4 linked regions of the Sphaerisporangium krabiense genome follow. The protein of the gene in region 1 interacts with the protein of each later gene in a pairwise test. Links are inferred from orthologs where the notes say so. Each region holds a gene or a part of one and is shown on either strand. Other genes may lie near its edges. The genes, in order: dnaE, BJ981_RS31090, BJ981_RS10225 and rplL.

Region 1 (6,585 bases):
GCCATCACCACGCGCCATCTCGACCGCTACCTGGAGCTCTTCACCGGCATCGCCGAGCGCGCCGGAGCGTCCCATCCACACCTGCTGGGCCGGCAGTTGCTCATGCTGGTCGAGGGCGCCACCGTCGTCGCCACACATCAGGACGGGACCAGCGCAGGCGAGCACGCACGCGAAGCCGCACTCACCTTGCTGTCCGCCGCCTCCGGGACCAGCCGTCGCGGCTAGGTTTCTCAGCCCTCCATGGGCACTTGCGGCACGCTGAGCCGCTGCCCCAGGCTTGCCGCGGAAGCTCTGAAGAGATGACGTCGGCACGTGCCGCCGACACGTTCCGCAACGGCTCTCAACGGCACCCGACGGCATCCCTGATAGGGCGCCCGGCCTGGGGCGTACTTCTGGGTGGGATCACGGCGCTCGGCCACGACGGCGCCGCACGGGTGGGCTCACCACACCCCGGCCACCAGAACACCCAGACCCGACCATTCGATCAACACCACGCGCGGCACATCGCCAGGGCGTCGACCACACGCCGCTGCCGCATGACGCGCACGCACGACCGGTCACACCGGGGAGCCGGGCGTCATATCCGGGGAGCCGGGCTCTGGCCCGGGCACGGCGCGCCGACACCGATGTGGACCTGCCGTGGTTCACCACCCCGGACGCGCACCATCACCGGGAGGCATGCGGCTCGCCGCACGAAGTAGCCCCCCACGAAAACCACCCACTCGTCGTTCCCATCACAGCGATCGACCACCACGTGATCGCTCGGCGTCCGCAGGCCACCCCACTCCAGCCAGAACCGGCCGCGGAGTTCCTCCGGAACGATCAGTTCGACCATCTCACCGCGCCGCACGAGCAGCCCCTGCTTCGCGAACAACCCCGTGCCCCCGTCAGGCAGGTCCCCCACCCCCGCCTGTAAGGCTCGCGTGCGAGCCGGCCCCGCCGGCAGCGCGACCGCGCCACCGATGACCTCGAATCCAGCAGGCGGAACGTGCTCACTCCCGATCGCCGCATCACACCTGACCGTCACGGCCCCCGCCGGCGAGCCCGACACAGAGACCGACGCAGAGCCCGACGCAGAGACGGCCGGCCCCCGCCGAACCTGAGGACCACTCGGCCCACCGGAGCTACACGCGACCAGCCCCAGCGTCAGAGCGACGACCGTCCATCGAATGCGCATCCCACCAGTGTGCCCGCAGTGGACGAGGGATCATCGCTGGGGAAGATGGTCTGGTTCTGCTCGTGGCGCTTGGCAAGGGAAGCCGCACCCTGCGACGCCAGCCCCCTGAGCGGCATGTACCGGTCGGCGTCGATGCGCTTCCCAGGACGTCGATCGAGCTTGCGGCTCCACATCCATGAAGACGGGAAGAGCGGGAATGGCCTCAGGAGTCTCGGCGAGACCCACGCCCGCGCCGCCGGGCGGTAGGGCGGGGCGGCGGGACTTGGACGAGGTCAGGGTCGCCTGAGATAGGGCGCGCCGAAGGCTCCATTTCCGGGACAGGGCATCCCTATGTTCCGCCGCAGGTGGGTCGAGGAGAGCGCGGCTGCGCTGCCTTCGTGGGCGCCGGTCTCGCCGGACTCTCCGCGCAGGACGCTCGTGTCCATGACGAGTACGAGCCGTCGCGCGCCGACCTCGACTCGCGCCCGCGAGGTTTCGCGGGCGCTTCGGTGCTCAACAGGTCAGGCGCCCAGGCAGGTGGGGCCCAGGAGTTGTTTCAGGTCGCCCATGAGGGAGGGGGAGGGGGCCACGCGGAGGCGGTCGTCCAGGCGCATGATCGTGGTCTTGGGGCCGTTGTGGAGCTGGAGGTGGACCTCGGTGGTGCCGCGGTGGGTGGTGAGGACCTCCTTGAGGCGGCCGATCACCGGGGGGGTGCAGCGGGTGAGGGCGAGGCTGACGACGAGGGGGCCGCCGGCCTCCTGGGTGAGGTCGGGGGCGGTGACCTCCATGGCGACGACCTTGGCGACGTCCTCGCGCTTGTCGAGGCGTCCCTTGACGAAGACGATGGCGTCCTCGGCGAGGACGGTGGAGCAGAGCTGGTAGGCCGAGGGGAAGATCATCACCTCGATGGCGCCTTCGAGGTCCTCCAGGGTGGTGAGCACCCAGGTGTCGCCCTTCTTGGTGACCTTGCGCTGGAGGCCGGTGAGGATGCCGCCGACCGTGACGACCTGGCCGTCCGGGCGCTGGTCGTCCTGCAGGGCGGCGATGGAGCAGTCGGCCCCGGCGGACAGGATGTGCTCCACGCCGAACAGCGGGTGGTCGGAGACGTACAGGCCGAGCATCTCGCGCTCGAAGACCAGCAGCGTGGACTTGTCCCACTCGCCGGGCGGGATCTGCACGTCGAAGGTCTGGTCCTCGGCGCCGTCGATGGCACCGAACAGGGAGTCCTGCCCGATGGCCTCGTTCTTCTTGATGTCGATGATGGCGTCGACGGCCTGCTCGTGCACCATGACCAGGCCCTTGCGCTGGTGGCCGAGGGAGTCGAACGCGCCGGCCTTGATCAGGGACTCGATGACGCGCTTGTTGCAGACCAGCGCGGGCACCTTGCGCAGGAAGTCCTTGAAGTCGGCGAAGCGGCTCTTCTGCTTGCGGGCGGTGATGATGCCGTCCACGACGTTGCCGCCGACGTTGCGGATCGCCGACAGGCCGAAGCGGATGTCGCTGCCGCGCGGGGTGAAGTCGAAGTCGGAGTCGTTGACGTCCGGGGGGAGCACCTTGATGCCCATGCGACGGCACTCGTTGAGGTAGAGGGCCGACTTGTCCTTGTCGTCCTTGACGGAGGTGAGCAGGGCGGCCATGTACTCGGCCGGGTAGTTGGCCTTGAGGTACGCCGTCCAGTACGAGACGAGGCCGTAGGCGGCGCTGTGGGCCTTGTTGAAGGCGTAGTCGGAGAACGGGAGAAGGATGTCCCACAACGTCTTGATCGCCGCGGCCGAGTAGCCGTTGTCCTTCATGCCCTTCTCGAAGGACTCGAACTGCTTGTCCAGCTCGGCCTTCTTCTTCTTGCCCATCGCGCGGCGCAGCAGGTCCGCTTTGCCGAGCGAGAACCCGGCGACCTTCTGCGCGATGGCCATGACCTGCTCCTGGTAGACGATCAGGCCGTAGGTGGTGCCGAGGATCTCGGCCAGCGACTCGCGGAACTCCTCGTGGATCGGGGTGATCTCCTGCTGGCCGTTCTTGCGCAGCGCGTAGTTGGTGTGGGAGTTGGCGCCCATGGGGCCGGGACGGTAGAGGGCGCCGACGGCGGAGATGTCCTCGAAGTTGTCGGGCTTCATGAGGCGCAGCAGCGAGCGCATGCCGCCGCCGTCGAGCTGGAACACTCCGAGCGTGTCGCCCCGGCCGAGCAGTTCGTAGGTCTTCGGATCGTCCAGCGGCAGCTTGAGCAGGTCGATCATGCTGTCGGTGTTGCCCTCGATCATCTTCAGGCAGTCGTCGATGATCGTGAGGTTGCGCAGGCCCAGGAAGTCCATCTTCAGCAGGCCGAGCGTCTCGCAGGTCGGGTAGTCGAACTGCGTGATGATCGCGCCGTCGGAGTCGCGGCGCATGATCGGGATGTAGTCGGTGAGGACCTCGGCCGACATGATGACGCCGGCGGCGTGCACGCCGGTCTGCCGGATCAGGCCCTCCAGACCCCTGCCGAGGTCGACGGCCGCCTTGACGTCGACGTCCTCCTCGTAGAGCTTGCGCAGCTCGCCGGCCTCGTTGTACCGGGGGTGGTCGTTGTCGAAGATGCCGGAGAGCGGGATGTCCTTGCCCATCACGGCGGGCGGGAACGCCTTGGACACCTTGTCGCCGAGGGCGTAGGGGTAGCCGAGGACGCGGGCGGCGTCCTTGATGGCCGCTTTCGCCTTGATGGTGCCGAAGGTGGCGATCATGGCGACCTTGTCGGCGCCGTACTTCTCGGTGACGTAGCGGATGACGTCGGCCCGGCGACGTTCGTCGAAGTCGATGTCGACGTCGGGCATGGAGACGCGGTCGGGGTTGAGGAACCGCTCGAAGATCAGGCCGTGCGGGAGGGGGTCGAGGTCGGTGATGCCGAGCGCGTACGCCGCCAGCGAGCCCGCCGCGGAGCCTCGGCCGGGGCCGACGCGGATGCCGTTGTTCTTGGCCCACATGATGAAGTCGGCGACCACGAGGAAGTACGAGGGGAACCCCATCTGGAGGATGACGTCCATCTCGTACTCGATCTGGCGCTGGTGGACCTCGTCGACGCCCTCGGGGAAGCGGCGGCCCATGCCGCGGGCGATCTCCTCGCGGAACCAGCTCTCCTCGGTGTGGCCCTCGGGCACCGGGAAGGTGGGCATGAGGTTCTTGAAACCGAACATGCCCTCGGGGTCCACGCGCTCGGCGACGAGCAGCGTGTTGCGGCAGCCCTCGGCCCACAGGTCGGAGGAGTCGACCGCGCGCATCTCGTCGGCGGTCTTGACGTAGTAGCCGCTGCCGTCGAAGCGGAAGCGGTCGGGGTCGGAGAGCTGCTTGCCGGTCTGGATGCACAGCAGGGCGTCGTGGGAGGTGGAGTCCGACTCGTAGGTGTAGTGCGAGTCGTTGGTCACCAGCGGCGGGATGGCGAGTTCCCTGGAGATGCGGGTGAGGCCGTCGCGGACGCGGCGCTCGATGTCGAGGCCGTGGTCCATGATCTCCAGGAAGTAGTTCTCCTTGCCGAACAGCTCCTGGTAGCGGGCGGCGGCGGCGAGGGCCTGGTCGTACTGGCCGAGGCGCAGCCGGGTCTGGACCTCGCCGGAGGGGCAGCCGGTGGTGGCCATGAGGCCGTCGGAGTGCTCGGCGAGCAGCTCGGCGTCCATGCGGGCCCACTTGCGGACGAAGCCCTCGGTGTAGGCGCGCGAGGAGAGCTTCATCAGGTTGCCGAGGCCGGTGGCGTTGCGCGCCCAGATGGTCATGTGGGTGTAGTAGCCACCGGCCGAGACGTCGTCGCTCTTCTGGTGCGGCTCGCCCCACACGACGGGCTTCTTGTTGAACCGCGACTCGGGGGCGACGTAGGCCTCGATGCCGATGATGGGCTTGATCTCGGCCGCCGTCGCCTGCCTGTAGAAGTCGTAGGCGCCGTGCATGTTGCCGTGGTCGGTGATCGCGATGGCGGGCATGCCGAGATCGCCGACCTGTTTGAACATCTGCTTCAGCCGGGCCGCTCCGTCCAGCATGGAGTACTCGGTGTGGACGTGCAGATGCACAAACGAATCAGCCATGCGGCCGTCCCTCTCCCCTCGATCCGGTGCGGCGGATCAGAGCCTACGCCGTCGCGGCGGTCTCCCGGAGCACACGGGCCGCAGCAGTCTCAATCGTGATGCCGGCGTCCCGCGGCCGCCGCCCCCGGGCCGGGCGCGTGCTCCCCGTCATTGTCCCCTGGCGTCTCCTTGAGCTCTTCGGCGAGGTGGAGGCCGCTTTCGATCACCGCTTTCATGATCGGCGCGAGCCGCCGCTCGCCCAGGCGCGGCGCGCGCCGGGCCATCGCGGCGACGATCCGGCGCTCCCGCTCGGGGTCGCGACCGGCGAACCCTCCCACCGGCTTGAGGCGCTGGACGACGCCCGCCAGCGCGGCCCGCCGCTCGAGGAGCACCGCCAGCGCCGCGTCCGTCCTGTCGATCGCGTCCCGGGCCGCCGCGACGGTGGCGGGACGCTCGTCCCGCAGGAGCGCGCCGACCACGGTGACGGCCTCGCGGGCCGCCGCGACCTGGCCGGCGGGAGCGTCCTCGGCCAGCCAGAGCCCGTCCGCCCCGGCCGCGACCGCCGCGGCGGCGAGCCCCGCGCCGTCCCCGGCCGACGCCAGGACCGGCAGGCCGCCGCGCTCGCGCGCCGCCCGCGCGAGCCCCAGGTCCACCCCCTGGCCGGTGTCCTCGCACAGCACCACGCCGGGCGCCCCGGCGCAGCGGCCGGCGACCTCCAGCCACGCCGCCAGGGAGGCCCCCGGGGCACGGCGCACGATCATGGGAAGGCCCAGGCCCGCGGCGGCCCGCAGCCGCGCGGCGTCCTCGGTCCATTCCGTCCCGACCACCACGGCGTCGGCGTGCTCGGCCACGGCGGCCAGGTCGCCCGGCTCCGCGGGCTCGGCGAGCAGCGGGCCCTCCCACGAGGCGCGGGCCTTGGCCAGCACGGCGGGACGGTCGCCCGGGGTGACGCGCGCGAGGCTCAGCCGCAGGCCGTCGGGGCCGGGGCCCGTCCCCTGCGCTCCTCCGAGCACCACCGCGGGGCCGTCCCCCACGGTGAGGCTTCCGATGCGTACCACGCGCCTGCCCGGCTGCCCGGTCGATGACATGTCGGCTCCCTCGCTGGGCGCCGGCCGCGCGCTGACCGCGAGCCGGCGGGGTCTGAAATGACGAAAGGCAGAGACGCCATCGTCTCCGCCTGTGCCGGCTCCGGAAATGGTCGCTAGATCATGCCTCGGCGACCGGCCCCTCCCGGAACCGGCCTGGTAAACATGAAACAGCTAGTCACGGCTCCGAGGTTATCAGGACCTGGCCACCAGGTGGACACTCTTTCTCACATATCGGACTCTTCCGCCGGAGCCGCGTTTGCACGTGCGCACCGCTATGGGACGATTCACTCGCCTGAAAGGGGGTAGCGGCGGGTGATGT
Region 2 (5,398 bases), on another replicon or contig:
AGAGCGTCCCGCAGATCGGCGCCCCCGAGGCGTGGAAGAAGGGTCTCACGGGCAAGGGCGTCACGGTGGCCGTCCTTGACACCGGTTACGACCCCGACCACCCCGACCTCAAGGGCGTCGTCTCGCAGACCGCCAACTTCACCGACGAGCCCGACATGCGGGACCTGGTCGACCACGGCACCCATGTGGCCTCCACCGTCGCGGGCTCGGGCGCGGCCTCCGGCGGCAGGTACAAGGGCGTCGCCCCCGACGCCAAGATCGCCGTCGGCAAGGTCCTGGGGGCCGGCGGTGACAACCAGGTGTCCGATGTGATCGCCGGCATGGAGTGGGCGGCCACCGAGATCAAGGCGCCGGTGGTCAACATGAGCCTCAGCGTGCCGGACACCCGCGGGCTGGACCCGCTCGAAGAGGCGGTGAACACCCTCAGCGAGCAGACGGGAACCCTGTTCGTCGTCGCGGCCGGCAACCTGAGGAAAGCCGGGGAGCCCGTCCGCAGTCCCGGCAGCGCCGATGCCGCGCTGACGGTGGGGGCGGTGGACCGGAACGACGTCCTGGCCCCGTTCTCCTGCCGGGGCCCGCGCATCATCGACCAAGCCGTCAAACCGGACATCACCGCACCGGGCATGGGAATCGTCGCGGCACGCAGCGGCGCCGGCGGCCCCGGCGACCCGTACGTGGCCATGAGCGGCACCTCGATGGCGGCCCCGCACGTGGCCGGCGCCGCCGCCATTCTCGCCCAGCAGCACCCCGGCTGGAACGGCGAACGCCTCAAGGCCGCGCTCATCGCCACGGCCAGGCCGGGCGCCGGCATGACCCCCTACGAGCAAGGCGCCGGCCGGGTCGACGTGGCCCGCGCGGTCACGCAGAGCGTGACGAACGACACCGGCAACCTCTGGACCTACCTCGCCTGGCCCCACAACGACGAGGACGTCACCAAGGAGGTCACCTACACCAACGCCTCCCAGGAGCCGGTGGAGCTCGCGCTGACCGAAGACGGTCCCTACACGCTGTCCGCCGGCCACCTCACCGTCCCGGCGGGCGGCGACGCCTCGGTGACCCTCACCCTGGACTCCGGCCTGCGACCGGGCGTCTACACCGGTACGCTCACCGCCACCGCGGGCGAGCTCACCGTACGCACCCTGGCCGGCGCCTATATCGAACCCGAGTCCTACGACCTGACGGTCAGGGCCGTCGGCAGGGACGGCGGTCCTGTTCAGGAGGTCGACGCGGCGCTGTTCAACCTCAAGACCGGTGAACGCTCCAGCCTGCGGTTCGTCGACGGCGTCGCGGAGGTCCGTCTGGGGCCCGGCGAGTGGAACCTCAACGCGCAACTGTCGGAGAAGGGCGTAAGCACGTTCACCGACCGCGCGTTCACGATCGGCCCCGCGGCCGTGAGGTTGACGCTCGACGCCCGCCTGGGCCGGCGGATCAGCCTCACGGTGGACGACCCCGCGGCCGAACCCACCGGCCAGCTCGCGATCAATCTGGGCAACACCGGGGGCAACGGGTACGTGCGCGAATACCTCGTCCCCCAGGGGGAGGCCGCGTACACGCTGCCCTCCAGCCGGCCGGGCCTGGAATACCTGGCATACCAGGTGCTGACGGGGGGTGGCGCGGCACCGATCCGGTACGACCTGGTCGACCGCCGCACCGGCCAGATCCCCGCCGACCCGGCCAGGCGATTCGCGAAGGCCGACCTCGCCAAGGTCAGCATGACCTTCCGCGCCCAGAACGCGGACGCCACGGCGCAGTTCGCCAGGTGGTTCGTCCTTCGCGGCACGGACGAGGAACTGCGCAGTGCCCCCACCACCGTCACGATGCCGAGCACGGTCGACAACTACCTGACGCCGGGACAGGACCTGCTCTGGTCCGGCCGGCTCACGCAGGGTGGGTACTCCCTCGTCGACCTTCAGCAGCGGCCCGTGCGGGCCGGGCAGTCCGCCGAGCTGTGGAACGCGGCGGTGACCGGCCCCTCCGCGCCACGCGTGACGCGGACCGGCGACGAACTGGCCTACACGCCGGAGGGGCTGTTCACCGACGGCGGCATCGGCCACACCGGCTGGGACAGCAACGTCACCGGCACGGTGTCCCTGGCCAAGGACGGCGAGGTCCTGGAGCGGATCGAGCTGGAAGACTGCTTCGTCGCCGACTGGTGCCGCCTCGCCGCGCGGGTCCCCGCCGGCGAGGGCGACTACACCGTGAACGTCTCCGCCCGCCGTGACGTCCCCTACGCCGCGCTGGCCACCGCGATCGACGCCTCCTGGACGTTCACCTCGGCCCACACCGACGACAGCACGCCACTCGCGGTGCCGTCGGTGCGATTCGCCCCCGAGGGGCTGGACGCCTACAACCGGGCCAGGCCCGGCACGGTGACCGAGATCCCGATCACCGCCGACGGCGGCGAGCTGGACACCCCCGTCGTCGAAGCCTCCTTCGACGACGGCGCCACCTGGCGGACGCTGCAGGTCCGCCGGAACGGCGAGGGCTGGACCACCTCGGTGACCAACCCCGCCACCCCCGGCCCCGTCACCCTGCGCGCCACCGCCACCGGCCCCGGCGGTGTCCAGGTGAAGCAGACGATCATTCGGGCGTACGCCGTCCAGAACTGACCATCCGACCCCGAGCGCGGCGGCGGACCGGCACCGGCCCGGACCGCCGCCGCGCCTTCTCGCGCGTTCCCGAGTCCTCAGACGGCCCCGCGCAGGCGGGCGAGCCGGGCCACCGCCTCGTCGATGACCTCGTCCTTCTTGCAGAAGGCGAAGCGGACGAAGCGTCTGCCCAGCTCGCGGCGGTCGTAGAAGACCTGCGTCGGGATGGCGACGACGCCGGCGAGCTCGGGCAGCCGCCGCGCCAGGTCCAGGCCGTCGGTGAAGCCGAGCGGCGTGATGTCGGTCTGCACGAAGTACGTCCCCGCCGGGCGGTAGACCTCGAACCCGGCGGCGGACAGGCCGGCCATGAGCCGGTCGCGCTTGGCGGCCAGTCCGTCGCGCATGCCGCCGACCCAGGCCAGCTCCTCGCGCAGCCCGTGCGCGACCGCGAGCTGCCAGGGAGCGCCGGAGGTGAAGGTGAGGAACTGTTTGACGGTCTGGACGGCCGTCACCAGCTCACGCGGCGCGCACACCCATCCGGTCTTCCAGCCGGTCACCGAGAACGTCTTGCCGGCCGAGGAGATCATGACGGTGCGCTCGCGCATGCCCGGCAGCGTGGCGAGGGGGATGTGCCGGACGCCGTCGAAGGTCAGGTGCTCGTACACCTCGTCGGTGATGGCGATGAGCCCGTGCTCCTCGACGACGGCGGCGATGGCCGTCAGCTCCTCCAGGGTGAAGACGGTGCCGGTCGGGTTGTGCGGGGAGTTGACGAGGATGGCCCGGGTGCGCGGGCCGACGGCGGCGCGCAGCTCGGCGGGGTCGAAGGTGAACCGGCCCTCCACCGGCCGCAGCGTCACCGGCCTGCGCACGGCGCCGGCCAGGGAGAGCGCGGCGGCGTAGGAGTCGTAGTAGGGCTCGAAGACGACGACCTCGTCGCCGGGCTCGCACAGGGCGAGGACGGACGCGGCCAGCGCCTCGGTCGCGCCGACGGTGACGAGGACCTCGCCGTCGGGGTCGTAGACCAGGCCGTAGTGCTGCTTGCGGTGCTCGGCGACCGCCTGCCGCAGTTCGGGGACGCCGGGGCCGGGCGGGTACTGGTTGAGGCCCTCCCTGATCGCGGCCACGGCGCGTTCGAGCATGGCCTCGGGGCCGTCGGTGTCGGGGAACCCTTGCCCGAGGTTGATCGAGGCCGTCCGGACGGCGAGCGCCGTCATCTCGGCGAAGACGGTCGTGCCGAACTCGCGCATGCGCGCCACCAGAGGTTCGCTCACGCGCAGCAGCCTATCGGGCCTTCCGGCGTCGACCCCTCGGGCGAATGTCAGAAATAGCCGTATATATAGGGCATGCGAAGCGAGGCCGTCCCGGGGACGCGCATCCACGAACTGGACGCCCTGCGCGGTTTCGCGGTCTGCGGGATCACCTTGGTGAACACCTGGCAGCACACCATGGGAGAACTGGCGGAGCACCCCCCGGCCCCCGCGGACTGGGTCTTCGACAACCTCCTGCAAAGCCGCTTCTATCCGATCTTCTCCGTCCTTTTCGGCGTGAGCTTCGTCCTCTTCCTCCGCTCGGCGGCCCATCGGACGCCCCGCCCGTGGTGGCCGCTGCTGCGCAGACTCGCCGTCCTGGCCTGCCTCGGGCTGCTGCACGGGCTCGCCAGCCCGGGCGAGGTGCTGCTGCCGTACGCGATCACCGGGGCGGTCGTGCTGCTGCCCGCGTCCTTCCTCCCCCGGTGGCTGGTCCTCGCGGCCGGGATCGCCGCCACCGCGTGGGCGACGTTCCTCCAGTTCGGTGGCATCTGGCTGGTTCCGGGGCTCTTCCTGCTCGGCATGGCCGTGATCGAGTACAGGCCCGGCCCGCGCGTCCTCGTGCCCACGCTGGCGGTGAGCGCGCCGCTCGCCGTCGCGCTCACCTGGGCTTGGAACCACCTGTGGACGCACCCGGAGACGTTCGAGTTCCGCTACACGCCCGCCGTGTACCCGCTGGCCGGGCTGGCAGCCGCCACCGCGTACTGCGCCGGGGTGCTCCTGCTGGTCCGCGCGCGTCCCGCCCTGGCCGCGTTCCTCCGGCCGCTCGGGCGGATCACGCTCACCGCCTACCTGTCCGGCGGCCTCTGCGCCGTCGCCGCCGCCCCGCTGCTGGCCCGGGACACCACCCGGCTCACCGCCGTCGCGTTCGGCGCCGCGCTGCTCGCCCTGCTGGCCGCCTTCGCGCACTGGTGGCTGGCGCGCTTCCGCTACGGACCCCTGGAGTGGGCGTGGCGCTGCCTGACCTGGTGGGAGGTGGTGCCGAACCGGCGCGCCTCCCCCGCGCCGCTCCCGTCCCCCGGCCACGCGGCCGGGGATCTCGGCAACTGACCCCGCCCGCGCTTACGCTGGTCGGGTGACCCGCATCGCCCTGTGCCAGATCCCGGTGTCCGACGACCCGAAGACCAACCTCGAACGCGTGCGCGACGCGCTCGGCAGGGCCGCCTCGCGGGGCGCCGCCCTCGCCGTCTTCCCCGAGGCGACGCTCACCCGGTTCGGCAAGGCCGTCGCCGACCACGCCGAGCCGCTCGACGGGCCCTTCATGACCGCCGTGGCCGCCGCCGCCCGCACGCACGAGGTGGCCGTCGTGCTCGGCACGTTCGAGCCCGCGGACGGCCGGGTGTACAACACCGCCGTCGCGCTGGACCGCCACGGCACGCGGGTCGCGGCGTACCGCAAGATCCACCTGTTCGACTCCTTCGGCGCCCGCGAGTCCGACCTGGTCGCCCCCGGCGCCGAGCCGGTCGTCGCGGAGGTGGCCGGGCTGCGGATCGGGCTCGTCAC
Region 3 (5,504 bases), 3.4 Mb from region 1 along the record:
ATCACGTTTCCTTCGGTATAGGGGTCGGAGACGACCCAGGTGCCTTCCCTGCTGCTGAAGGAGCTCCGGACATGGATCGGCAGGTCGAACCGCCGGGCGTACTCCACACAGCGCAGGTGGAGGATCTTGGCGCCGCACGCGGCCATCTCCATGGCCTCCTCGTAGGCGATGCGAGGAATCTGGCGCGCGGCGGAGACGATGCGCGGATCGGCGGTGAAGATGCCGTCGACGTCGGTGTAGATCTCGCAGACGTCGGCCTCCAGCGCCGCCGCCAGCGCGACCGCCGTCGTGTCCGAGCCGCCGCGGCCGAGCGTCGTGATGTCCTTGGTGTCCTGCGAGACGCCCTGGAAGCCGGCCACGATCGCGATCTGGCCGATGTTCAGGGCCTCGCGGATGCGGCCGGGCGTCACGTCGATGATGCGCGCCTTGCCGTGCGTGGAGTCGGTGATCACCCCGGCCTGCGAGCCGGTGAAGGACCGGGCCTCGTGGCCGAGGTTGGCGATCGCCATGGCCAGCAAGGCCATCGAGATGCGCTCGCCCGCGGTCAGCAGCATGTCGAGCTCGCGGCCGGGAGGCAGCGGCGACACCTGCTGGGCGAGGTCGAGCAGCTCGTCGGTCGTGTCACCCATCGCCGAGACGATGACCACGACGTCGTTGCCGGCTTTTTTCGTCGCGACGATCCGCTGGGCCACACGCTTGATGCGCGATGCGTCGGCGACGGAGGAACCACCGTATTTTTGGACAACGAGCGCCACGGGATGTCTCCCAAAGGTTCGGTCTGCGGAGCTCACAGTCTACTTGGGCGCTCTGCGGAGCCGACTGAATTACCCACTATGTGGACAACCGGGCACTTCACGCCGTCTGTACGGCCGTTCCTCCGCGCGGGACCGCCCTCGCGGATCAGGCGATCGTCGACTCCTCCACGACGTCCAGGCGCGTGTGCGCGACGAGCGCCTGCAGGGCGCGCAGCGCCGCGCCGGCGTGGTTGCCCCAGGTGTTGAAGTAGGAGTACTGCCACCACCACAGGGCCTCCAGCGGACGCCCGGCCCGGTAGTGGCCGAGGCCGTGGACCAGGTCGGCGGCGACCGCGGTGAGGTCGTCCGACAGGCGGTAGTGCGTGACGCCGGTGTCCTTGTACGGGTCGAAGACCTCGACGTAGTCGTCCACGGGGCCGAGGCGTGTGGCGAGCGCCGTGCGCATGCCGTCCAGGTCGGGGTCGGGACCGGTCGCGGGCTCGACGTTGCCCTGCAGGATCACGTCCTGAACGGCCCCGAGCTGGGCGCCCGCCAGGCTGACCTGCGAGACCTCGACCAGCAGCATCGCGAGTATGGCGTCACCGCCCTCACCGCCGGCGAGCCTCGTCAGCCCGTCGAGGTAGTTCTGCGTGTGCGCCGCGACGCTGTCGGCCAGAGCATTCCACTCGTCAAACATCCAGCAACCTCCGTCCTTCGAAAGCGCGGCCCAAAGTGACCTCGTCGGCGTACTCGAGGTCTCCGCCCACCGGCAGTCCGCTGGCCAATCGTGTGACTTTCAAACCCATGGGTTTGACCAGACGCGCGAGATAGGTCGCCGTGGCCTCCCCTTCGAGGTTCGGGTCGGTCGCCAGGATCAGCTCGGTGACCTGCCCGTCCGCCAGCCGCGTCATCAGCTCGCGGATCCGCAGATCGTCGGGACCCACCCCCTCGATAGGGCTGATCGCCCCGCCGAGAACGTGGTAGCGCCCGCGGAACTCGCGGGTCTTCTCGATGGCCACGACGTCCTTGGGCTCCTCGACCACGCAGATGACGTGCGGGTCGCGCCGGGCGTCCCGGCAGATCCGGCACTCCTCCTCGGACGCGACGTTGCCGCAGACCCGGCAGAAGCGGACCTTCTCCTTGACCTCCAGCAGCGCGTGCGCCAGGCGTTTGACGTCGACCGGGTCCGCGGCCAGCAGGTGGAAGGCGATGCGCTGCGCGCTCTTCGGACCGACGCCGGGCAGCAGGCCGAGCTCGTCGATCAGGTTCTGGACGACCCCCTCGTACATGACGGTCAGAACCCTGGCAGCTGGAATCCGCCCCCGCCGAGCCCCTGCGCCAGCGGGCCGAGCTTCTCCTGCTGGAGCTCGCTGGCCGCGCGGACGGCGTCGCGCACCGCGGCGATCACCAGGTCGGCGATCGTGTCGGCCGTGTCCTGCGGGTCGCCGGCGTCGACGGCCTTGGGACTGATCTTCAGCTCCAGCAGCTCACCGCTGCCGTTGACGGTCGCGACGACGAGGCCGCCTCCTGCGGACCCCTCGATCTGCGCGTCGCTGAGCTCCTGCTGGGCCGTCGCGAGCTGCTGCTGCATGAGCTGCGCCTGCTCCAGCAACTGCTGCAGATTGACATCCCCTGGATTCACGATCGTGCGCTCCTCATGGCTTCGCGTGTGGCACGAGCCTACGGGGTTTGCCACGCATGTTGCACTGGCGCACGGTGGTGTTCGGACCGCCGCCCCCGCCGGGCGCGCCGCGCCCGCGCGGCCCGCCGCAGGTCGGAGCCGGGGAGGTGACGGCGGTGGCGGGGCCGGGTGTGCCTGTGGGGACGAGGTTCCCGGCGCGCCGCGGCGGACCGGCCGCGCGCCGGGGAGCGCTCCTCGGCCCCGGACCGGCCGGGCCTCGCCGCGGGACGCGCGGACGCCGCCGGTTCCCGCCGGGTCACGAGCGCCTGCGGCCGGCGTCAACCCCCGCTCCCCATGGAGGGCAGGACCTTCCGCTTCCGCCCATGCGCGTGCCAACGGCGCGCCGGATCGGGTCATGAAACGCCAACCCCCGACAAGGAATCGGCAAGGACGCTAGCCGTGGTCGATCTCGCCGATGATCTGACCGCCCAGTTCGCGCTGGACCAGGGCCATGCCGGTCAGCGCGTCGGCGTCGGCGTCCGCGTCGTTGAGCGGGTCGACCTCGTCGGCGTCCGTGACCCCGGAGCCGGCACGGCCGGGCACCGCGTCCGGCCAGCCGGCCGCGCCCGCCTGCCGGGGACCGGCCTGCGCCGCGGCGTTCGCCGCCGAGCGCGCCGCCGCGAGCCCCCCGCTCGCCGGGCCGCGTCCGCCGCCGGGAGGGCCGCCGACGTCGTCCGGGGGCGGGGCGTCCGGCCAGGGGTCGTCATCGGACTGCGCCGCCGGAGCCTGGGGCCGCCCGGCCGGCTGCCGCCGCGCGGGCGCCTGCGGGGCAGGAGACGGGGGCGGGGGCGCCTGCGGGGCGGGAGCGTTCTCGGGCCGGGACGGCGCCGGGCGGGCCGCGGGCGGAGCATGCCGCGCCGGCGCGCCTCCCGCCGGGGGTCCCGACGATCCGGCGACGACGGCCTCGACCTTCCACGTGCCGCCCATGACCTCGGCGATCGCCGCCGCCACCACGGTGTCCTTGGTGCCGTTGACGAAGTAGCGCATGGCGCCGACCTGGCTGTAGCCCAGGGTGACGATGTTGCCCTCGACGCCGATGACCTCGGCGTGCGTGCTCACGTTGGCCCAGACCGCCGGGGAACGCCGCTTGAGCGTGTCGAGCACCTGCGGCCAGGTGTGCTGCAGGGCGCCGCCCTGCGGGGCCACCCGGGGAGCGGGGGCGGGATCGGAGGCGGGCTCCGGGCGGCTCGGCTGCCCGCCCGACCCCGGCTTCGCCGCGGCGGGCCAGTCGTCGCCCGCGGGACGCGCCGCGGGCGGGCGGGGCTCGGCCCGCTCCGCCTCCTCAACGCGCGGGGCGGGCGCGGCGGGCTCGGCACGTGCCACGGGCCGCGGGGCGGGCGGAGGCTCGGCGGACGCCGCGACGGCGGCCGGCGCCGCGGCCACGACCCCGCCGCGCTCCAGGCGCTCCAGGCGGGCCATCATCGCCGCCTCGCCCCCCTCGGCGCCGGGGAGCAGCACGCGGGCGCACATGAGCTCCAGGAGCAGCCTCGGGGACGTCGCGCCGCGCATCTCGGTCAGCCCGGCGTTGAACACCTCGGCCGCCCGGGTCAGCTCGGCGGGCCCCATCGAGGCCGCCTGCGCGGCGAGCCGCTCCAGCTCGTCGGCCGGATGGTCGAGCAGGCCGCTGGACGTCGCCTCGGGGACGTTGGCGATCACCACCAGGTCGCGGAAGCGCTCGAGGAGGTCGGCGGCGAACCGGCGCGGATCGTGACCCCCCTCGATGACCCGGTGGACCGCCGCGAAGACCTTGGCCCCGTCGCGCCGCGCGAACGCGGTGACGATCTCGTCCAGCAGGTCGGCGTCGGTGTACCCCAGGAGCGAGACGGCGCGGGCGTAGGTGATCCCGGCGTCGTCCGCGCCGGCCAGGAGCTGGTCGAGGATCGACAGCGAGTCACGGGCCGACCCGGCGCCCGCGCGCACGACCAGCGGCAGCGCGGCCGGCTCGTACGGCACGGACTCGGAGCCGAGGATCTCCTCCATCAGCTGGCGCAGCGTCGCCGGCGGCATGAGCCGGAAGGGGTAGTGGTGGGTTCGCGACTTGATGGTGCCGATGACCTTCTCGGGCTCGGTGGTCGCGAAGACGAACTTCAGGTGCGGCGGAGGCTCTTCGACGAGCTTGAGCAGCGCGTTGAAACCCTCGCGGGTCACCATGTGCGCCTCGTCGATGATGTAGATCTTGAACCGCGCGGAGACGGGCGCGAAGAACGCGCGCTCGCGCAGGTCGCGGGCGTCGTCCACGCCACCGTGCGAGGCGGCGTCGATCTCGATGACGTCCAGGTGGCCCGGCCCGGTGGGAGCGAGGGCCACGCAGGACTCGCAGACGCCACAGGGGTCGGGCGTGGGGCCCTTCTCGCAGTTCAGCGAGCGGGCGAGGATGCGCGCGCTGGAGGTCTTGCCGCAGCCACGCGGGCCGCTGAACAGGTAGGCGTGGTTGATGCGCCCGGTGCGCAGCGCCTGTCGGAGCGGCTCGGTGACGTGTTCCTGACCCTTGACCTCGGCGAACGTCCCAGGCCGGTATTTGCGGTAGAGAGCGAGACTCATGCCGTCTCCTCGCCTAGGGGGTCGGAGTGCGAAGCGCCGGCGGCCCGCGGGCGTCACGCGCGGCGATCGGATCGCGCGCCTGACGACGGTGGCCCCAGCGAAGAGACCCCTCGCACACCCGCCAGAGCCCGCTTATCCTTGCTGCCTTCCGGCCCTGGGGAGGTTCACAGGATGACGCCGCGCGAGGGGTCCGGTCACAGTCTAGCCGCGCCCGGCAGTGCTCGTGGCCCCAGAACGCCGATCGAGCCTCCGCCCCCCACACCGAGACCGTTTCGTGCCCGTCCACCGTGGTCCACGCCCCCGCCGAAGTCCGGTAAGCTTCTCGACGGAGGATTCGCCTAGTTGGCCTAGGGCGCACGCTTGGAAAGCGTGTTGGGGGCAACCCCTCAGGAGTTCGAATCTCCTATCCTCCGCGCTTGGTTGAGCAGCACAAACACGAAGGCCCCGGACCGATCCAGCCGGGGCCTTCGTGCTGTCTCCGTCTCAGTCTCCGTCTCGGTTGACGAAGATGATCAGGCGGCCGCCCCGTACCACGAGGGTGACCGCGA
Region 4 (5,321 bases), 5.0 Mb from region 1 along the record:
ACCACGGGGCGGATGTTGATCAGGGTCTGCGGCGTGATCGCCTCGACGTCCTGGGTGGTCATGCGCTCGCGCACCACCCGCTCCATGCGGGCCAGACCCAGGCGCACCTGGTTCTGGATCAGCTCGCCGACCGTGCGCAGGCGGCGGTTGCCGAAGTGGTCGATGTCATCGGTCTCGACGACGATCTGGCCGTTCGCCCCGGGCATCTCGACCTCGCCGGCGTGCAGCCGGACGATGTACTCGATCGTGTTGACGATGTCGTCTTCGGTCAGAGTGCCCTGGTTGATGTCGGCGTCGACGCCGAGCTTCTTGTTGATCTTGTACCGGCCGACCTTCGCCAGGTCGTAACGCTTGGGATTGAAGTACAGGTTCTCCAGCAGCGTCTGCGCCGACTCCTTGGTCGGCGGCTCGCCCGGACGCAGCTTGCGGTAGATGTCCAGCAACGCGTCGTCCTGACCGGAGGTGTGATCCTTCTCCAGCGTCGCCCGCATCGACTCGTACTGACCGAACCGCTCGAGAATCTGGTCGCTGGTCCAGCCCAGCGCCTTCAGCAGCACCGTCACGGCCTGCTTGCGCTTGCGGTCGATGCGGACGCCGACGCTGTCGCGCTTGTCGATCTCGAATTCCAGCCACGCACCACGCGACGGGATCACCTTGCAGCTGTACAGGTCCTTGTCGGAGGTCTTGTCGACCGACCGGTCGAAGTAGACGCCCGGAGACCGCACCAGCTGGGAGACGACGACACGCTCGGTGCCGTTGATGATGAAGGTGCCCTTGGAGGTCATGAGCGGGAAGTCGCCCATGAACACCGTCTGGCTCTTGATCTCGCCGGTGGTGTTATTGATGAACTCCGCCGTGACGAACATCGGGGCGGAGAAGGTCATGTCCTTGTCTTTGCACTCATCGACCGAGTACTTGGGCGGCTCGAACCGGTGATCACGGAACGACAAGGACATCGTCCCGGAGAAGTCCTCGATCGGACTGATCTCCTCAAAGATCTCTTCGAGACCGGACTGGGCCGGAACGTCCTTGCGCCCGGCCTGGCGAGCCGCCTCCACCCGCGACCGCCATTTCTCGTTGCCCAGCAGCCAGTCGAACGACTCGGTCTGCAGGGCGAGAAGATCGGGAACTTCCAACGGCTCCTGAATGCGCGCGAAAGAAACGCGGCGGGGACCGGCGGGTACGGCGAAGGCGTTGCGCGAGGCTGCCAACAGATGTCCTTCCGAGGGCTCGCGGACTGACTACACGCACGCCAGACGACCAGGACTCAGAAGTTACCTAGAGAGACGGGTCGTCAAAGGGCAGCGCAAAGGGGCAGTGTAGCCGATAGGCATACACCTGTCCACTCCCGTCTCGCTCTGCGCTCCACGTTGGACGCAGCATCGCCCGTCAGCGCCGAAACGTCAAGCCCGAGAGGCCCGGTTCGCGCGAACCGATGGCCCTCACGCTGGGTTTTCTTCCCTCAGGGAGCCAGGGCCCGAGCCGGATCCAGACGATACCCACGCGATGGATCGGCTAACGCTCTGTCACTCCGAGGGTCGAAGGCTTACCCGCCATCGACGCTGTCGTGCCCTTATCCCTGCCCAGGTTCGCGATCCTCAAACCCAAGCTTTACTAACAATTGAATAACGCACCACGCCCGGGGCGGTGCGGCCCGCCGGACATGTCTCAGTTTGCCGGGGCGTTGCCAATCAAGGTCGACAACTCAGCCACCAACCAGTGGTCCTCGCCTCTGACCAGCACGAACCGGGCACGGCTCTGGAGGACCTGCCGCTGGGGTCGGCTCTCGCCCGGCACCACCTTCGTCGTTCCCATGTTGACGAACAGCAACACCTGGACCCGGTCGGGCGTGGCCGACTCCACGGCGGCCGCGGCCACGACCGCCTGCTGCACGGTCTGCTGACGTTTGACGGTGGGCGCGAGGGTTCGCGCGAGCTCGCGGTAGTTCTCGGCCAGCGTGCCGGTGGCGTACCCCCGCGCCCGGGCGAGGTCGGCGTCGATCGTGCGGTAGTCGTAGGACAGCATGTCCGGCGCGTACGCGCGCGCCGCCGCCAGCGCCTCGGCGGAGGCGGCCTCGCTCGCGCGCAGGTCGCGGAGACGGAGATGCCCGACCACCACCAGAACCGCCAGAACGGCCACCAGGACCGTCGCGACGCCGATCGTGAGCAAGTAGCCCAGAGACCGCCAACGGCGGCGCTCGGGCCGCTCCAGGGCCGCCGAGAGCCCTTCGCCGGTCACGTCACCTGCTCCAGCTTCGACACCCACCACGCTCCACGGGTCTTGGTGACCTCCATGTTCCAGCGGTAGAAGCGCTCCTGCGGCGCCGTCTTGACGCCCTCCCAGCGGATCACCGAGTCGGCCACCACCAGCACCCGGGCGCCGGTACCGGCGGCGTCCATCGACACCAGGCCCGCGGCGCGCACCACGCCGGTCTGGACGGCCTTGTTCCGCAGCGTCGCGGCCTTGAGCCGCCCGGCGTCCCTGGCGTAGTCGGTCCTCGCCTGGCCGACGGAGGAGTCGAGCACCCGCCGCACGTCGCGGTCCACGGTGCGGTGGTCGACGGCCATGAGCGTCAGGGCGTAGCGCTCCGCGGCCTGGACCGCGGCCGAGCGGTCCTTCGCGGCGGCGCGGGCGGCGTCGAGGTCGGCGCCGACGCTCACCCAGGCGACGCCGAGGCCGGCGATGAGCACGGCCAGTGCCGCCAGGACCAGCAGCCGTGTCCTGCGGGGGGAGCGAGCCGCGTGCAGCGCCACCTGTTCCTCCCATCGCCTGGTGGCCGCCCTCGGAGGCGCCACGACGAACGGGGCGCGTCGCGGGCCCCGGGCGGCCGGTCGCCGGATCATAACCCGGTATCGCGATCCCCCGGCGGCGATCACCGTTTTCTCGCGGCCGGGGTGCGGCGGCGGGCCCGAGAGGGGATCCGGACGCCCAGCCTAGGGCGACATATCCGGCCATAACTCTCATAAATGCTGTTGAAGCGCGCGAAGACCCTGGACACGCGGAAGGGGCGGCCCACCCGGCACCTGGGTGGGACCGCCCCTTCTCGGCGTGCGGATCAGTCGCGCGAGGTCACTTGACGGTGACGGTGGCGCCGGCGCCCTCCAGGGCGGCCTTGGCCTTCTCGGCGGCTTCCTTGTTGACCTTCTCCAGGACCGGCTTGGGAGCGCCGTCCACGAGGTCCTTGGCCTCCTTGAGCCCGAGGCTCGTGAGGGCGCGGACCTCCTTGATGACCTGGATCTTCTTGTCGCCGGCCGCGTCGAGGATGACGTCGAACTCGTCCTGCTCCTCGACCTCCTCGGCGGCGGCGGCCGCGCCACCGCCACCGGGGGCGGCGGCGACCGCGACGGGCGCGGCGGCCTTGACGTCGAAGGTCTCCTCGAAGAGCTTCACGAAGTCCGCGAGCTCAAGAAGGGTCATCTCCTTGAACGCGTCGAGCAGCTCGTCGGTGCTGAGCTTCGCCATGGTGGTTCCTCCGTATGAATTGCAAAAACTTGGAACAGGTCCGCGGTACGCGCCTGAATCCCCTGCCGTGACGCTTTCGCGCCGTGCTTACTCCGCTTGCGCCGTGCTCACTCGGCGGCGTCCGCCGGGCCGGCCTCGTCGCGCTTGGCGCGCAGGGCCTCGACCAGGCGGGCCATCTGGGTGGGCAGCGCGTTGAGGGTGGCGGCGGCCTGCGACTGCTTCGCCTTCAGCGCGCCGGCCAGCTTCGCGAGCAGGACCTCGCGCGGCTCCAGGTCGGCAAGCGTGTTGATCTGGTCCGGGGTCATCGACTTGCCGTCGACGACACCGCCCTTGATGATCAGGAGGGGATTGGCCTTGGCGAACTCACGCAGCCCCTTGGCCGCCTCGACCACGTCGCCGCTGACGAACGCGATCGCGGTGGGCCCCTGGAACAGGTCGTCCAGGGAGTCGACCCCGGCCTGGTTGGCCGCGATCTTGGACAGCGTGTTCTTCGCCACGGCGAACTTCGCGTGCTCACCGAGCGAGACGCGCAGCTCCTTGAGCTGCGCGACGGTGAGACCGCGGTACTCGGTCAGGACAGCGGCGTTCGAGCTCTCGAAACGATCCTTGAGCTCGGCGACCGCGGTCGCCTTTTCCGCCCTCGCCATGGGCCTCCTTCCAGATGTGCCGCCGGCGAAGGGCTCAAGGAGTCGGGAAAACGAAAAGCCCCGGCGCAGGCGCACGGGGCTCACACACGGATTCGCGCGGGGAGGCCGCGCGGGACACCATATGGAAACTCACACACCTACGCTGGCCGTCCACGTCGTGGATCCTTGGGCCACCGGGCCATGACAGGCTCGGCGACGACCGGCGGTCTTCGGCACTGGACACTGTACGTCCTCCGGCCGCCTGGCGCCAAATCACGCCCGCGGCCGGACGACGCGCTCCGCGGAGTCGTCCCGCGGAGCACGCCGGAAGCGGTCTCGCGTCAGCTACCGCCGCCGGTGGTGTCGCCGCCACCGGCCGGGATGTTCCCGAGGTTGCTCGGCAGCTCGCCCACCTCGGCGGCCGGCGGGGCCGTGACCTCGGCGGCGCTGTTGAAGTCGCCGAACGTCGAGGTCAGCTTGAAGCTCCCCTCGTTCTGGGCGCCGTTCATCTCGACCTTGCGCGGCAGGTTCTGCGCGTCGATCCAGGCGTCGAACTTCATGTCCTTGACGTTGGAGAGCTGGCCCTCCAGGTTCTGCCGCAGCTCGGGCGCGAGCTGCTTGACCGCGTCGGCGACGACGAACGTGCCCTTGTAGTGCGTCGTCTCGACCCCGCCGACGCTCTCGGTGCCGGCCGTGGTGACGTCCTTGGACGTGGTCAGCATCTTGACGCTGGTCTGCAGGTCGACCTGCTGCGCCTGCCGCAGCAGCTGGTCGACGTCGACGCCGCCCTGCTGACCGGCCTTGGCCAGGTCGACCTTGATCCACGGCTTGGTGCCGCCCATGAGCTTGGTGAGCATGTCCATCTTCACGTACGCCGTGTCGCCGAGGAGGATCAGGCGGACCCCGCCGGGCACGTTCTGCCCGGCCACGCTGATCTGGTCGAGCTTGACGTCCGAGGCGATCTGAGGCTTCTGGTGGTAGACCACCGAGCCCTTGACGGTCCCCGAGCCCCCCGCGCTCCCGGCGCCCTCCTTGGGGGCGGTGAAGTCCACGACGAGCTGGGCGCTGTAGGAGTTCACGCTCTCGGCGCTCTTGGCGCTCTGCTGGAGCGTCTCGGCGGCGGAGAGCTTGACCGCGCCGAGGGACTCGGCCGACTGCCCCTGGGGGGCCTGGCCGCACGCTGATACCGCGATGAGCATGGCCGAGCCCACGGCCGCGACCACGGGTGTCATT

What was found.
Region 2: the proteins of dnaE (region 1) and BJ981_RS31090 interact in binary tests that used the Escherichia coli proteins (3 or more experiments, as listed by UniProt). The link is inferred for Sphaerisporangium krabiense from one-to-one orthologs.
Region 3: the proteins of dnaE (region 1) and BJ981_RS10225 interact in binary tests that used the Escherichia coli proteins (3 or more experiments, as listed by UniProt). The link is inferred for Sphaerisporangium krabiense from one-to-one orthologs.
Region 4: the proteins of dnaE (region 1) and rplL interact in binary tests that used the Escherichia coli proteins (3 or more experiments, as listed by UniProt). The link is inferred for Sphaerisporangium krabiense from one-to-one orthologs.

What each region holds. Positions count from the first base shown.
Region 1 is NZ_JACHBR010000001.1:5,733,205-5,739,789, reverse strand. What follows is about bases 1,478-5,515. They hold dnaE (DNA polymerase III subunit alpha), read right to left. Parts: upstream 5,200-5,515; coding sequence 1,678-5,199; downstream 1,478-1,677. Other genes in these bases: BJ981_RS38495 (chorismate mutase), read right to left, coding at 5,289-5,515. Outside these bases: BJ981_RS25130 (TetR/AcrR family transcriptional regulator), read left to right, coding at 1-225; more of BJ981_RS38495, read right to left, coding at 5,516-5,657. UniProt on the Escherichia coli protein: DNA polymerase III is a complex, multichain enzyme responsible for most of the replicative synthesis in bacteria. This DNA polymerase also exhibits 3' to 5' exonuclease activity. The alpha chain is the DNA polymerase catalytic subunit.
Region 2 is NZ_JACHBR010000002.1:688,704-694,101, reverse strand. What follows is about bases 1,774-4,624. They hold BJ981_RS31090 (pyridoxal phosphate-dependent aminotransferase), read right to left. Parts: upstream 3,860-4,624; coding sequence 2,687-3,859; downstream 1,774-2,686. Other genes in these bases: BJ981_RS31085 (DUF418 domain-containing protein), read left to right, coding at 3,932-4,624; BJ981_RS31095 (S8 family serine peptidase), read left to right, coding at 1,774-2,609. In the rest of the region: more of BJ981_RS31095, read left to right, coding at 1-1,773; more of BJ981_RS31085, read left to right, coding at 4,625-4,945; BJ981_RS31080 (carbon-nitrogen hydrolase family protein), read left to right, coding at 4,971-5,398. UniProt on the Escherichia coli protein: Shows aminotransferase activity with methionine and histidine as substrates, and to a lesser extent also with phenylalanine.
Region 3 is NZ_JACHBR010000001.1:2,352,858-2,358,361, forward strand. The notes cover bases 2,383-5,339. They hold BJ981_RS10225 (DNA polymerase III subunit gamma and tau), read right to left. Parts: upstream 4,957-5,339; coding sequence 2,809-4,956; downstream 2,383-2,808. In the rest of the region: BJ981_RS10205 (aspartate kinase), read right to left, coding at 1-755; BJ981_RS10210 (DUF5063 domain-containing protein), read right to left, coding at 901-1,431; recombination mediator RecR, read right to left, coding at 1,424-2,023; BJ981_RS10220 (YbaB/EbfC family nucleoid-associated protein), read right to left, coding at 2,029-2,376. UniProt on the Escherichia coli protein: Part of the beta sliding clamp loading complex, which hydrolyzes ATP to load the beta clamp onto primed DNA to form the DNA replication pre-initiation complex.
Region 4 is NZ_JACHBR010000001.1:762,630-767,950, forward strand. The notes cover bases 1,767-4,540. They hold rplL (50S ribosomal protein L7/L12), read right to left. Parts: upstream 3,463-4,540; coding sequence 3,070-3,462; downstream 1,767-3,069. Other genes in these bases: BJ981_RS03235 (Rv1363c family protein), read right to left, coding at 1,767-2,265; BJ981_RS03240 (Rv1363c family protein), read right to left, coding at 2,235-2,753; rplJ (50S ribosomal protein L10), read right to left, coding at 3,570-4,109; BJ981_RS03255 (SCO4651 family lipoprotein), read right to left, coding at 4,430-4,540. In the rest of the region: rpoB (DNA-directed RNA polymerase subunit beta), read right to left, coding at 1-1,211; more of BJ981_RS03235, read right to left, coding at 1,669-1,766; more of BJ981_RS03255, read right to left, coding at 4,541-5,320. UniProt on the Escherichia coli protein: The binding site for several of the GTPase factors involved in protein synthesis (IF-2, EF-Tu, EF-G and RF3). Is thus essential for accurate translation.